3 regions of the Polycladomyces zharkentensis genome follow, and region 2 is predicted to be linked to each of the others. Evidence: riboswitches for the same ligand, from Rfam matches in the RefSeq annotation. Region 2 holds a riboswitch; each other region holds the start of a gene.

Region 1 (4,308 bases), on a different contig from region 2:
GAATCTCATAACCGTAACCCCGAATCCGGGAGCGCAATGCCGGATGCAATCTGTCCAGATCGGGCGGATTGCCTGCCATCACGAGGAGAAAATCGCACGGAACGGGCCTTGTATGAATCATGCTGCCGCTGGAACCTGCATGCCGTCCCGTGATGGCCAGCTCTTTTTCCTGAAAAGCGGTGAGGAGTCGCTGTTGTGTTTCCATGTCCAACGTGGAAATCTCGTCGATGAACAAAATGCCGCCGTCCGCCCGGTGAATCGCCCCCGGTTCCACCAAAGCGTGGGGCGGGGTCTCCAAACCACCCGACTGATAAGGATCATGCCGAACATCTCCCAACAAACCGCCCGCATGTAACCCGGTGGCATCGACGAACGGAACCCCCGTTTCCTCCGAGCGGTCAATCAACAAGCGGGGCATCAGCATCAGCTCTTCCCTCCACCGTCGCCGTCGGGACAAGTGAATGAGAGAATAAGCCAACACCGGGCCGATCGCCAACAACCACCACTCCTGTCGCGTCCAGGCGTAAAACAGTGAAACCGTCATCGTCGTCATGACCAACATCACCATCAAAAACCGGACGGCTTTCAACCGATTGCGGACTTTCATCCGCCACCGGTCCACTTCTTTTCTCCCCTCTCCCGCAGGTACAATCCGCACCAGTGGCTGGTTATATTCGCGAGGATTGGCGCTAACCAGTACATCCCTTTTTTCCGACGGCATCATCGTATCGGCCATTGCCCGGGCCAACATGCTTTTGCCGGTTCCCGGCTCGCCCACCAGTAACACCGAACGGCGTTGTCTCGCCGCCCTTCGCACCCACTCCACCGCGTGATCCTGACCGATCACCTGATCCATGAGCGATTGGGGAACGGGAATGTCGGCGGTTGTTTCCCAGTCCGGCCACACCTCGTCCCATTTCCCGGTTAAGCTCTTCTCTTGTACCACGGATTCCCTCCTTTCCTCCCGACATCATACCGGCCAGAAACGGGTAACCGTCCGCACCCGTTCGCTCGGGTCCGACCGCAATTGTTCGGCGGCTTCCCTGATCGGCAGGCCTGATCGGCCATCGCGCAACAGAGGAATGAAGGCCATCGCCGCCGTTTGGCGCACTTCGGGAACGGGAGATGTCACCCATCCGGAAAACCGGGCCCATTCCCGCTCCCCACCCTGTGCCAACAACTTGGCAACCGAGAAGGCGGCCCCTTCTCGCACGCGAAAGTTTGGATCCTGTGCCAACTGACAGAGCAACTGAGCGGTTTCTTCCTCCCGATACGGCCAACAACCGTACAATTCCCTTCCGGCCAGATGGCGAAGCACCCAATGGGGGTGTGTCGACCACGCCGCCAACACATCGCCCCCCCTGCCCGGCTCTCTGTCCAACAACAAGCGTACCGCCAACAATCCCCATTTCAGTCCACGGTAATCCCACCGGTCCGCCAGCGTACACAACCATCTTTCCCAATGACGCAACAACCATCTGCCCGCCATCATGGCCTCCCTCAGTGACAGGGAATCAACATCAGCGCGTGCCGGAATTCGTGTGTGGCATCATGGATGGGCGGATACCCGGAAAACAACAAGGTGTACAGCACCACGCCCACCATCACCAACACCGCCACCATCTGAAAAGGCAACGACCACAGCCAACGGAATATCCGACGATGTTGTCGCTCATGACCCACTTGATACGCCATACTTACTCCTCCTTTTGGGTTGAGACTGCTGAAAAGGCCCTTGAACTGCCGGCAGCTCCGGATGCACCGTTTTCCCGCTCGCTCCGGTTTCGCTTGCTCAAATGCCGCTAGCGGGAATGTTCGTTTACAAACGGAGTTCCTTTGGTGGAACATACCCTGAGATTGCGCGGCTGCAGCAATCGCGAACCTCACAGCCCGGCAGCAACCTCATTTGTTTCGTGATTCTGCCGGTTTTGTGTTCGTCTTTCCCGCCAAAAAGCCAATCCCGAACCGATCATCATGCCCACAGCCGTTATCCCCAACAGCAACGTGAAAGCCTTTGCCTGTGCCGATCGCGGTGGCGGCAATGTCTCCACATCCACTTGTACCTGTTGAGTTGCAAACGGCTTCGCTTCCCCCGGCCGGTAAGCGAGGAGTAACACTTGATGGGGCGCACCGTCAAAAAATTGAACGGCAAATCGAAAATGTCCGTCCTTTATCTGCACGCGGCTACGGAACACCGTATTCCCATGCTCCTGATTGCGGGCAACCAACTCTATCTCCGCCGGATGAGCGGGAGTTACTCCCGCCAATTTTCCTTGGTAATGTGCCAGATGTCCCACTTCCGCCCGCTTGTCCAACCGCAGTTCGGACCAACCCGTAGAAGGGGCTGCCAGTACAGAAGTATGGGGGATCAACAGCATCATCAGGCATAGCCCGACCCAGACCGGCAGGAGAGAACCCAATCCCCTTTGACGTTTGTTCCATCGGGATCGCCCGCCACCCACCCCGATTTCATCAATGGGAGAACGCCCGCAAGAGACGACAGAACCGGCGGTTAGCAAATCGCGCTTACGTTTCTGCATGGCTTCGAACCCTCCAACGCGTCAAGATATATCCGGACAAACCGCCCAATCCGAACAGTCCGGCGAGCAACAAAAACAGATTGCGCACTTCCTGCGGATTTTCCGGGATGGTCAGTGTCACCGGTTTCGGGACACTTTTGCCCCCATCCGTCCGTTCCAACATGATGTGGTACGTTCCCCGAATCGGAAACAGATACGTGAACCGCACCTTCCCCGCATTGACCGCCATCGTGCTGTCCAGCAAAGGTGTCCCTTCCACCCGGGGAAAATCGGTGGACAGTACACCCGAAGCCGGGGCGAACATCTTCACCCGAACCGATGTACCGTCCGGCCATTCACCGGCGTCCAGTACAACCTGTGCCGGATGCTGGTCCGGAACGGCTTTTTCCAACGGTACCACACGCTCCTGAGCCGGATGCTGTGCCCCGTGATTCTCATCACCGTGGGCCCACGCCGTGGACACCCCCCACCAACAACACACCCCCAGCAAGCATGCTCCTATCACACTGCGAAACATAAAGAACCTCCCCTGCCAAAAAATAAAAGCACCTCCAAATGGAAGTGCTTAAATCGCGCAGTTGTGCCTCAACCCGACCGAATGCAGCGACTCCCGTCTGAGGGCCTGAAAAAGGTACACGAATCCCCAGGCGGGCTGCGCTCATCCAGCGGACAATCGTCCAGCCCGATCTAAACACCTCCCTATCCTCGTAGGTCAACGGTGTTGTTGGAAAAGGCAGGTCTCCTGGCTCATGGATCATCGCGCACCCATACCGGGCCTTCCCATCGTCACACTGACGACAGTGACCGCGGTATCGCTCCCCATTCACAGTGGCGGGACCGCGCCGGATTTTCACCGGCTTCCCTCTTCGGGAGTGGGCGAACCACTCCACCTTTTCCCTTTTGATATACGATTGTCAAACATCACCATCAAAATCTCTATTTATTGTATCGAAGGAAAAAGAGATTCGCAACTCGGAGTTTTTTTCATTGACCGAATGTGAAGTCGATTCCCCCGTTTTTGTTCCGCCGGTCCCAAATCAAGCCTGTTTTCCGTTTTCACCCGTTGTAATGGGAATGGTTATTTTCATCATCATACTGCAATCTTTCTACTTGAAACCGGCTCTGCAAACATCGCCGTCAACGTCTCCTCCCTTTTGAGAGGGATCTGCCTGCCGCTTGGTGATCCGGCACACCCACCACTCAGGATAATTTGTAAGGCAAGTCTATTTACTCCTTTGAAATCCTGGAAATGAAATCGTTCAGGAAACATTCTCCCGTTTCTCGGGGTAAATGCATGTCGATGGTTGATGATTATCCCTATACTGTTTTGGAGTGACGCCTGTAAACTTTTTAAATACCTTGGTAAAGTAGCTTTGGTCGTTAAAATTTAGGCGCGAGCAAATATCTGCCAAGGAGTAATCAGTTAGAATCAGTAATTTCTTCGCTTCTTCGATTTTTTCACGTTGTATATATTTACTCAGGGGGATACCAACTTCTTTTTTAAACAATTGGGACAAATAACCCGGTCTCAGGTCCACTAATTTAGCAAGCTGTGGAATTGTTATTTTTTCATATATATTGTTAAAAATGAAGTTTTTGCATATCGTTATTTCTCTTGAGTATTTTTCGTACCCTATCGGCAAAATCACAAAAAGCCTCTGTCATGATGTTAGTTATTTCTTTTATCTCTGTTAATATGGAGAATGGAAATCGGGGGTCAGAACCGAAGGATTGGTTTACAGTGCAGGAAGCTTCGGAACAAAGGTAG
Region 2 (4,308 bases):
TGATTGCGCACGTAGTAGACGGTTTTCAGCCCGTTTTCCCATGCGGCCAGGTACATGGACAAAAATGCCTTGGCGTTGGTGTCCGGCGTAATAAACAGATTGAACGACTGCGACTGGTCGATATGGCGTTGGCGAATGCCGGCGGCGCGAATGCTCCACATCTGGTCGATCCGGTGTGCCTCCTTGTAATACCAGAAAGTTTGCTTTGAGAGGTTGGGTGCTGTCTGCGGAATGAGCGCTCCCCGTTTTTCCTCGACAAAAAACTTGGCATAGACCGGATCGATCCCGGCGGTCGAACCGGCAATGAGCGAGGTGGAACCCGTCGGTGCGATGGCGATCATCCAAGCATTGCGCACCCCGTATCGTCTCACTTCCTCCCGCAGTGTTTGCCAACGTTCTCCGGTGTAGCCGCGCTGATCGAAGAACGCGCCGGTTTGCCACTCGCTTCCTTCAAATGCCGGATACGCTCCTTTTTCCTTGGCCAGCTCCATGGAGGCCCGAATCGTCTGATAGGCAATCTCCTCAAACAACCGGTCCGCTTCGGCCAAATGTTCTTCCGACTCCCAATCGATTCCTTTCTGTGCCAGGTATTGATGGTATCCGCTCGTACCCAATCCGACGGCCCGGTACTTGCGGTTGGTTACTTCCGCCTGTTTGACCGGATACAGGTTGAGGTCGATCACATTGTCCAACATGCGCATCTGGATCGGGATGATGCGTGCCAAATCCTCCAGGGATGTGATCCGTCCCAAATTGATGGACGACAGGTTGCAGACGACGAAGTCCCCCGGTTTTTGCTTGGTGACGATGACGCCATCCTCCAACTCCTCACTGATCAGCTCGGTTGGGGACATGTTTTGGCAAATTTCCGTGCACAAGTTGGAAGAATAGATCATTCCCTTGTGTTTGTTGGGATTGAGCCGATTGACCGTATCGCGGAAGAACAGGAACGGCGTCCCGGTCTCATAGGCGCTCACCATGATGCGCTTCATCACTTCAATCGCCGGGATTTCCTTACGACTCAGTTCCGGGTGATTGACACACGCCTCATACCGCCGTTCAAACTCCTCTCCCCAAGCGTCTTCCAGGCTGAACCCCATCACTTCACGTACTTCGTGCGGGTCGAACAGGTACCACATCCCCCGTTCCTTCACCCGGCGCATAAACAGGTCGGGGATGCATACGCCGGGAAAGATGTCGTGCGCTTTTAACCGGTCATCACCGTTATTGGTCTTCAGGTTCAAAAAGTCAAGGATGTCCGCATGCCACACATCCAGATAGATGGCAAACGCCCCTTTGCGCACCCCCAGTTGATCCACCGCCACGGCCGTGTTGTTGAAATTGCGCACCCAAGGGATGACACCGCCGGAAGCGCCTTTGTGTCCGCGAATTTTGGACCCCTTGGCCCGCACTTTTCCCAGATAGATGCCCACACCACCACCGTGTTTGGACACCTGGGCGGTAGCGGTGTTGGTATTGTAAATGGACCACAGCGAATCGTCCACGGTATCGATGAAACAGGAAGAAAGCTGGTGCAATGGCCGCCCGGCATTGCTCATCGTCGGTGTCGCCACCGTCACCTCCAACCGGGACAACACGTCGTACATCTGTTTGGCCCACGTCAACCGATCCCGTTCCTTCATTGCCAGATGCATGGCGATGACCATAAACCGCTCTTGCGGCAACTCCATCACCGCACCGTCGTAATCCCGCACGAGATACCGGTCCGCCAGTATCTTCAATCCGATGTAATGAAACAACCGGTCCCGCTCCGGACAGATGGAGGCTTCCAGTTCGCGGATTTCCGCCTCGGTGTAATGTTCCAGCAGATAGGAACCGTACAACCCTTTTGCCGTCAGCTTTTGCAGTAAATCATAAAAATCGCCGTACTCGCCCTGCACACGGTCATATCCCCGGTTGTGGGCCGCCGCACGATACAATTCCTCCGCCAGCAAACGGGCCGCAACAAACTGCCAACCCGGTTGTTCGATGCTGGTTTGTTCCACCGCCGTCTGCGCCAATGTCCGCAGAATCTCCCGATCCGTCATCCCTTCCCTTAGCTGCGCTTTGGCGGCGACAATCAGCGATTGGGCATCGAGATCTCCTGTCTCTGCGCACACCGAGCGAACGAGCGACTCCCATTCCGTTTCTTTTTTCATCTCTACTAGTTCCATCTACCAGCACCCTTTCCATTTCAGATGCGGACAAATATAAAAACTTCCCTGTCAAGGGAAGTGTTTGATGAAGCACCTGTCCAACCGTGAACACAAAAACGGCACGACCCGCACAGGCCGATCGTACCGATCGCGACACGCGGCACATCAAACACCTCCCTATCCTCGTAGGTCAACGGTGTTGTCGGAAAAGGCAGGTCTCCTGGCTCATGGATCATCGCATGGGGGCTGCAAGTGTGGTAAACAGGTTGATTCTGGTGGATCTCTTTCCCACTCGCTCCTACTTCGCCTGGCTAAAGTCGCTGGAAAACCCATCTTTCCATCAACCTGAGAATACCAGAGATCCTCCAGCCCCCTGGCGGCCGTGTCTTCCCGTCTTTCGACAGTGACATACGGCCCGGCTCCCCATTCACAGTGGCGGGACCGCGCCGGATTTTCACCGGCTTCCCTCTTCGGGAGTGGGTGAACCACTCCACCTTTTCCCCCGGTATGTCGTTGTCCAAAAGCAGGTCCATTGTATCTTACCGGTTTTTCCATGTCCAATCTCTTCCTCTATCAAAAACGGACGAAAAATGAATCGCGGAGGATCTATTCAAACACCATACCTTGTATGAGGTTTTTTTAGCCAATACTACAACTTGTGTTTTTCAACTCCCATCGGAAGATTCGGATCGACAAGGTGATGGAGGGTTTTGCCCGCTCCGTTCGGGTCCAGGTTTCGTAGGTTTCGCCCCTCTTGGGACCTGCATGTCGATTGGATCACGTTCAAAACTGAGAAGTCAAAGGAATTGCACAAACTGAACTGGCAGAACGTCTGGGAGTCTCCAATGCTTAAGTATCTCGAGACGAACGCAATGAGTAGTGCAAGTAAGATGGCAGATGCTCTGGATGCCCCCTGATCCATCGTCTCGAGGAAGTCGCGGATAAAGTCCTCACTGTTTGAGGACTTTTTTCTTTTACAGTTATAGCGTTCATTTATAGTTGCCTTTTAGGCCGAAAGGTACAAATCTCCACTTTAACTTACTCTGATGGCATTAAAGAGTATTTCCCTGATCAGAATCTATCATCAAATATATTAATACTAGTTGTTTGAAAGAATCAGAATGGTTGACATGCCGATAACGAATAAAATATACTAATATTACAAACAGGCACAAATGACATGCTATTGCACAAATGTGCAGCTGCTTGCGCTAGCGTTGGAAATCCCGAAAAGTCATTTCCGTCCTGCTTAGCGGGTGGAGCAAATCGGTCGGAGGGGAAATTTGGGGCAAGATGTTGGGATTCTCGGCTTGGGTGCTATCAGAAAGGCGGTAGCCAAGCGGAAGAAAGGATTTTGCATGCGCACCCTCGCGTACGACCTGTACCCGTATGACGCGTACGCCGAACATCTGTTTGCCGATTTATAAAACCGTACTCTCGCAGGGCGGGGCAAAATATTCGACGAAGAAGCGCTGTACGAGGAGTTGGCCAGTAAAGCGTTGACAGAACGTTTTCCAGTTGCGACCACCGGAACAGTTCCCGTTGCGAAGTCTGGATAAATTGTGATTATCACTCCGTATAACGTGTCAGCCACCGCCGAGGCAATCAAGCAGATGATGGAGTAATCTACTAAAAATATCATCGCTTTTTTCAAAAACGCAGAAAAAAGGTGAGGAACGTGGAGCTTTATATTGATTCGGCTAATATCGAGCAGATTGCACAAGTGATGCCATTGGGAATTTTGCAGGGGGTAACGACAAACCCTACGTTAATCGCCAAGGAAAAACGGGATTTTCAAACGCTGATCAGGAACATCGCGAAACTGGTTGACGGGAAGATCTGGTGTCAAGTTACCAGTACGGAAGCAGAGTCGATGGTAAATGAGGCGTTGGAGATAAACAGCTGGGCTAAGAACATCGTGATCAAGCTCCCCATGGGAATGGAAGGGCTTAAAGCAGCCAGTATACTGTCGCGCAAGGGAGTTGAAACCAACATGACCCTTGTCTATTCCGTTCCGCAAGCTGTTTTGGCGGCGAAGGCCGGCGTTTCTTATGTAAGTCCCTACGTCGGAAGAGTGGATGACACCGGTTGGGATGGAATGAGCCTGATTAAGGAGATCGTCGATGTGTTTCAGAGCCTGCAGGTGAAGACA
Region 3 (4,308 bases), on a different contig from region 2:
ATTGAGTATCGATTCAGAGAGCAAAATTGAAGTTACGGACAAAATGCTCATCGAAGCGTACTTTTCCGCATCCTGGGCTGAAAGTTCAAAGCGGGCCTTTCTCTCTTCTTTGCCGAGTGCGGATCGGGCTTCCGGGAATGCGATGCGGATGATAAGGATCAACGCTCTTAATCCCAGTCTCCACCAATGTGAAATCGCTTTCACGGCTGGTGGTTTCGTGTAACTTAAAAATATCGAAACAATTTTTTTGAAAAAACTGTTCCGCTTTATTTGAAAAGGGTATATAATATAGATGTGACACCGGCGAACGTAATAAGAAACAACGGCTAGTTTCAAACAGCGTCCTGTAATTTAACGCAATCCCCCCTTGCAATTCACCTTATTTCAATTGATACAAGTTTGACCCCCTTGAGCGAAAAGGGTCGGCAATGCAGCCGACCCTTTTCGCTGTGTTTCTCTCACTGCGGTTTCACTTCAGATTCTGACGCAAAAAGCGGGCCGTCTCATCCAACACTTGATCCAGGTAAGGAGTTGTGCCGCGGAACGGGTGGACACAACCAAAAGTGTGATCCGCCCCTTCGATGATGACCAGCCGGGCCTGCACGGCGGCGTTGGCGAGTTGCTTGGCCGCAGTGAGCGGTACGGAGCGGTCGTCACTCCCGTGCAGGATCAGCAGGGGACGTTTGAAAGACGGGAGCCGTTTCAGGATGTCGAATCGCTCACGGTTGCGTTCCAGATCGTCCAATACCTCCCGGTGAATCGGCATCGCTTGTCCGGTGCGGGCGTTGGGAATGGTGGCGACGCCTTTTTCGCGGATTTCCCGCCTCAGCTCATCGGAGAACAGGTCAACACGGGCAACGCTGTTCCACAACACGACAGCCCCGATCTCCGGATGATCCATCGCGAAGATCAGGCTGTTCCCTCCACCGCGACTGTGCCCGACAAGGGCAATTTTACTGGTGTCCATCGCCTCACGCAAAGGTACGTCTCCCTGTAACAGCCGATCCAGGAGGTATGTCAAATCCTCCTGCTCACGGGAATACGTATTGCGGGCGAACTTGTCCAGTTCGTCGAATTCTTCCAGGTTTTCACCCACCCCGTTCATGGAGAAATTGAAGGTGATGACGGCAAACCCCCGTTCTGCCAAAACATGGGCAGCATGCGGGAAAAAGCCCCAGTTTTTGAATCCCTTAAAACCGTGGCACAAAATAATGACCGGGAGCGGCGATTCGGTCGTTGTGGCATAAACGTCTCCGCGGATGATGCGGTTTTCCTTTCCCAAATCCCATGTGAATGTGCGATGTTCCATCTCTTGCGGCGCAAATGGTAAGGTTGCGCCTGTACCCTCCTTTCCGCGATCGGCTTCCCAAGGCGTGTCTCATCATTCTGTAACCGGGACACATGTTTTCCCAGGCGGCGACTTACCAAGACCCGGCAGAGCGAAGACCCGGAAAGCGCAGCAATTGAATCGCGGGCAAATTCCTCTAAGAGAAGCGTACTTTGCCCGCGCCCTGCGCTCACCGGGTCGGAGCGGCCATGAGCCGCTTCCCCGCAGGGCGCAGGTGGAGCGAGCCGGGAAGCAATGTGGACCGTTTTTGCCGGACACGCCGTAAACAAACATCATTTCGCATCAAAACCGTCCATTTCCTCTTTCCCGCGAGTGCCGTTCACCAAACAAGGGGGATGGTCATAAGCCCGACGAAATGTTAAAATTCGGGTACAGCGATTTGCTGACCGACAAGTGAATAGGCGAAAAGGTCCTTTATCCGAAACGGATAAAGGTGAAAAGGGAAGACCGGTGTAAATCCGGCGCGGTCCCGCCACTGTGAGTGGGGAGCGCGGTCGCACGATGCCACTGTCCCCAAGGGGATGGGAAGGCGCGACCGAATGCGGTGATCCACGAGCCAGGAGACCTGCCTTTTCGCGGTCACTTGCGATTCTCCTTCGGGGTGTGAGGAGGAGCGCAACACTCGCGTGCGCGTTTTCCAGCATGCGGTATGCGCGAGAGGATTTCCCTGACCTCGATGGAGGCGGGGTTTTTTTATGTTGGTGAAGGAAGGAGAGGGACTGGATGAAGAGATGGTATGGTTGGTTGTTGTCGTTGTTGTTGGTCATGACGATGGGATTGGCCGGTTGTTCACAGGCACCCCAACCGCACGCTGATCATAATGGAAAACAAGGTGATTTCCCGGTTACCCTCAAGGATGCATCCGGACAAAACGTAACGATCAAACAGGAGCCCCGGCGTATCGTTTCGTTGGTTCCCAGCACAACGGAAATCGCGTTTGCTTTGGGGCTGGACAAAAAGATCGTCGGCGTTTCCTCCTTGGACAATTATCCGGCGGAAGCAACGAAAAAGGAAAAAGTGGGCGATTTGAAGATCAACGTGGAAAAAGTGGTGTCGCTGAAGCCTGATCTGGTGCTGGCCAATCCGATCAACGGCCAGGATACCATCGGCCAATTGCGGAAACTGGGGTTGACGGTCGTGGTGGTGGACGGTCAAAGCCTCAAAGGTGTAGAAGATTCCATTCTCTTGGTGGGCAAAGCGACAGGTGCCGTGGACAAGGCTCGTCAGGTAGTCGCAAAGATGGAACGGGAGAAAAACGAAGTGACGAAAAAGGTGGCTTCCATCCCGGCCGACAAACGGGTCAAAGTGTGGATTGAGCTGGACCCGACATTGTTTACCGCCGGTTCGGGCACCTTTATGGACGAGCTGATCCGTTTGGCCGGAGGGAACAACGTGGCCGCAAGCCAAAAAGGATGGCCTCAAGTGTCGGCGGAGCAGGTGGTCAAGTGGAATCCGGACGTGATCATCGCCACCTATGACACCGGCGGCAATAAAGCGGTGTCGCAAATCGCCTCCCGTTCCGGGTGGGCCGGGATCAACGCCGTGAAACAAAAACGGATCGTCACGGTCAACCCGGATTTGGTCAACCGGCCCGGCCCGCGGGTCACGCAAGGGCTGAAACAGATCGCGCAAGTGTTGTATCCGCAAGTGTTTGGTGCGAAACAGTAAGGGAAGTATGATGGGGAGAAAGCAAATGTGGTGGTTGGCGGGTCTGGCGGGACTGCTGACGTTGACGGTGGCCGTGGCCGTTTCCGTCGGCAGTACGCCGATCCCGCTGGCGGATGTATGGCGGATTCTGGGGCGTGCGTTGCCCGGAGTCGGTTCGATGGTCCAACCTCCGGGCGACCCGTCTGTCGAGACGATTGTGCGATCCATTCGGTTGCCGCGGGTGTTGCTGTCCGTACTGGTCGGGGCATCGCTCGCCATGGCGGGTGTCGTTTATCAGGCGTTGTTGCGTAACCCGTTGGCCGATCCGTACATTCTCGGTGTCTCGTCCGGCGCGGCGCTCGGAGCGGTCGTTGCGCTCCTGACCGGATGGGGAGCGGCTTGGCTGGGTGGTTGGAACGTACCCGCACTCGCGTTTGTCTGCTCCATGGTTGCATTGCTGGCCGTATTGCAATTGGCCAGAGTCGGTTCGCAGATGCGGCCGGAGACGCTCATCCTGTCCGGTGTGGTCGTACAGGCATTTTTCGGTGCGGTACTGACGTTTTGCATCGCGTTGTCGGAAGAGCAGCTGCAACAGATCCAGAGCTGGTTGATGGGCAGCTTTACCCTGCGGGAATGGGAACACGTCACCGTGGTGGTACCGTTTCTGGCCATCGGTACCGTGGTGTGCTGGTGGTTCAGCCGGGAGTTGAACCTGTTTGCGTTGGGCGATCGGGCAGCGGAACATCTCGGTGTGTCGGTCGGAATGGTGCGCGGACTGTTGTTGGTGACGGCATCACTGGTAACCGCCGCGGCGGTGTCCGTATCAGGGACGATCGGGTTTGTCGGGTTGGTCGTTCCACATGTGATGCGCATATTGTGCGGTCCCGATCATCGTTGGCTGATTCCGTTGTCCCTGTTGGCAGGCGGGGTCTTTCTGACGGGGGCCGATCTGTTGGCCCGGGTGGTGTTGGCGCCCCGTGAATTGCCGATCGGGGTTGTGACCGCGTTTGTCGGCGCGCCGTTTTTCGCATGGTTGTTGAGAAAGCATCTCCGTTCCCGCAGAGGGGAGGGGTAGTTGGTGATAGCGGCTCGAAAAGTGGGCAAACACTACGGCGAACGCAGCGTGTTGGCCGAAGTGAGTTTGAATGTCGGCCCCGGTGAGATGGTGGGCATCATCGGTCCCAATGGATCGGGCAAAACCACGCTGCTCCGGTTGTTGTCCGGTGAGGAACGCCCGGATACGGGTACCGTGATGTGGGAAGGCCGTCCGCTTGCAGATTGGTCGATCAAAGAACGGGCGCGTCGAATCGCCC

The links. A riboswitch is a leader RNA that binds a small molecule or an ion and turns the genes downstream of it on or off. The one in region 2 is predicted to bind cobalamin.
Region 1: another riboswitch for cobalamin. It lies ahead of JQC72_RS10965 (hypothetical protein); the one in region 2 lies ahead of JQC72_RS05190 (ribonucleoside-diphosphate reductase subunit alpha).
Region 3: another riboswitch for cobalamin. It lies ahead of JQC72_RS16090 (ABC transporter substrate-binding protein); the one in region 2 lies ahead of JQC72_RS05190 (ribonucleoside-diphosphate reductase subunit alpha).

Annotation. Positions count from the first base shown of each region.
Region 1 covers NZ_JAFHAP010000009.1:115,844-120,151, reverse strand. The annotation lists gene JQC72_RS10985 (sigma 54-interacting transcriptional regulator) at 1-946, opposite strand, end outside; gene JQC72_RS10980 (HEAT repeat domain-containing protein) at 971-1,489, opposite strand; gene JQC72_RS10975 (CbtB domain-containing protein) at 1,501-1,695, opposite strand; gene JQC72_RS10970 (hypothetical protein) at 1,884-2,540, opposite strand; gene JQC72_RS10965 (hypothetical protein) at 2,527-3,003, opposite strand; cobalamin riboswitch at 3,256-3,449, opposite strand; partial or broken gene JQC72_RS10960 (helix-turn-helix domain-containing protein) at 3,800-4,235, opposite strand; partial or broken gene JQC72_RS10955 (MFS transporter) at 4,248-4,308, shown strand, end outside.
Region 2 covers NZ_JAFHAP010000005.1:141,309-145,616, reverse strand. The annotation lists gene JQC72_RS05190 (ribonucleoside-diphosphate reductase subunit alpha) at 1-2,174, opposite strand, end outside; cobalamin riboswitch at 2,350-2,669, opposite strand; gene JQC72_RS05185 (NAD(P)-dependent oxidoreductase) at 3,440-3,583, shown strand; gene fsa (fructose-6-phosphate aldolase) at 3,835-4,308, shown strand, end outside.
Region 3 covers NZ_JAFHAP010000021.1:17,107-21,414, forward strand. The annotation lists gene JQC72_RS16085 (alpha/beta hydrolase family protein) at 470-1,309, opposite strand; cobalamin riboswitch at 1,739-1,935, shown strand; gene JQC72_RS16090 (ABC transporter substrate-binding protein) at 2,072-3,016, shown strand; gene JQC72_RS16095 (FecCD family ABC transporter permease) at 3,042-4,070, shown strand; gene JQC72_RS16100 (heme ABC transporter ATP-binding protein) at 4,074-4,308, shown strand, end outside.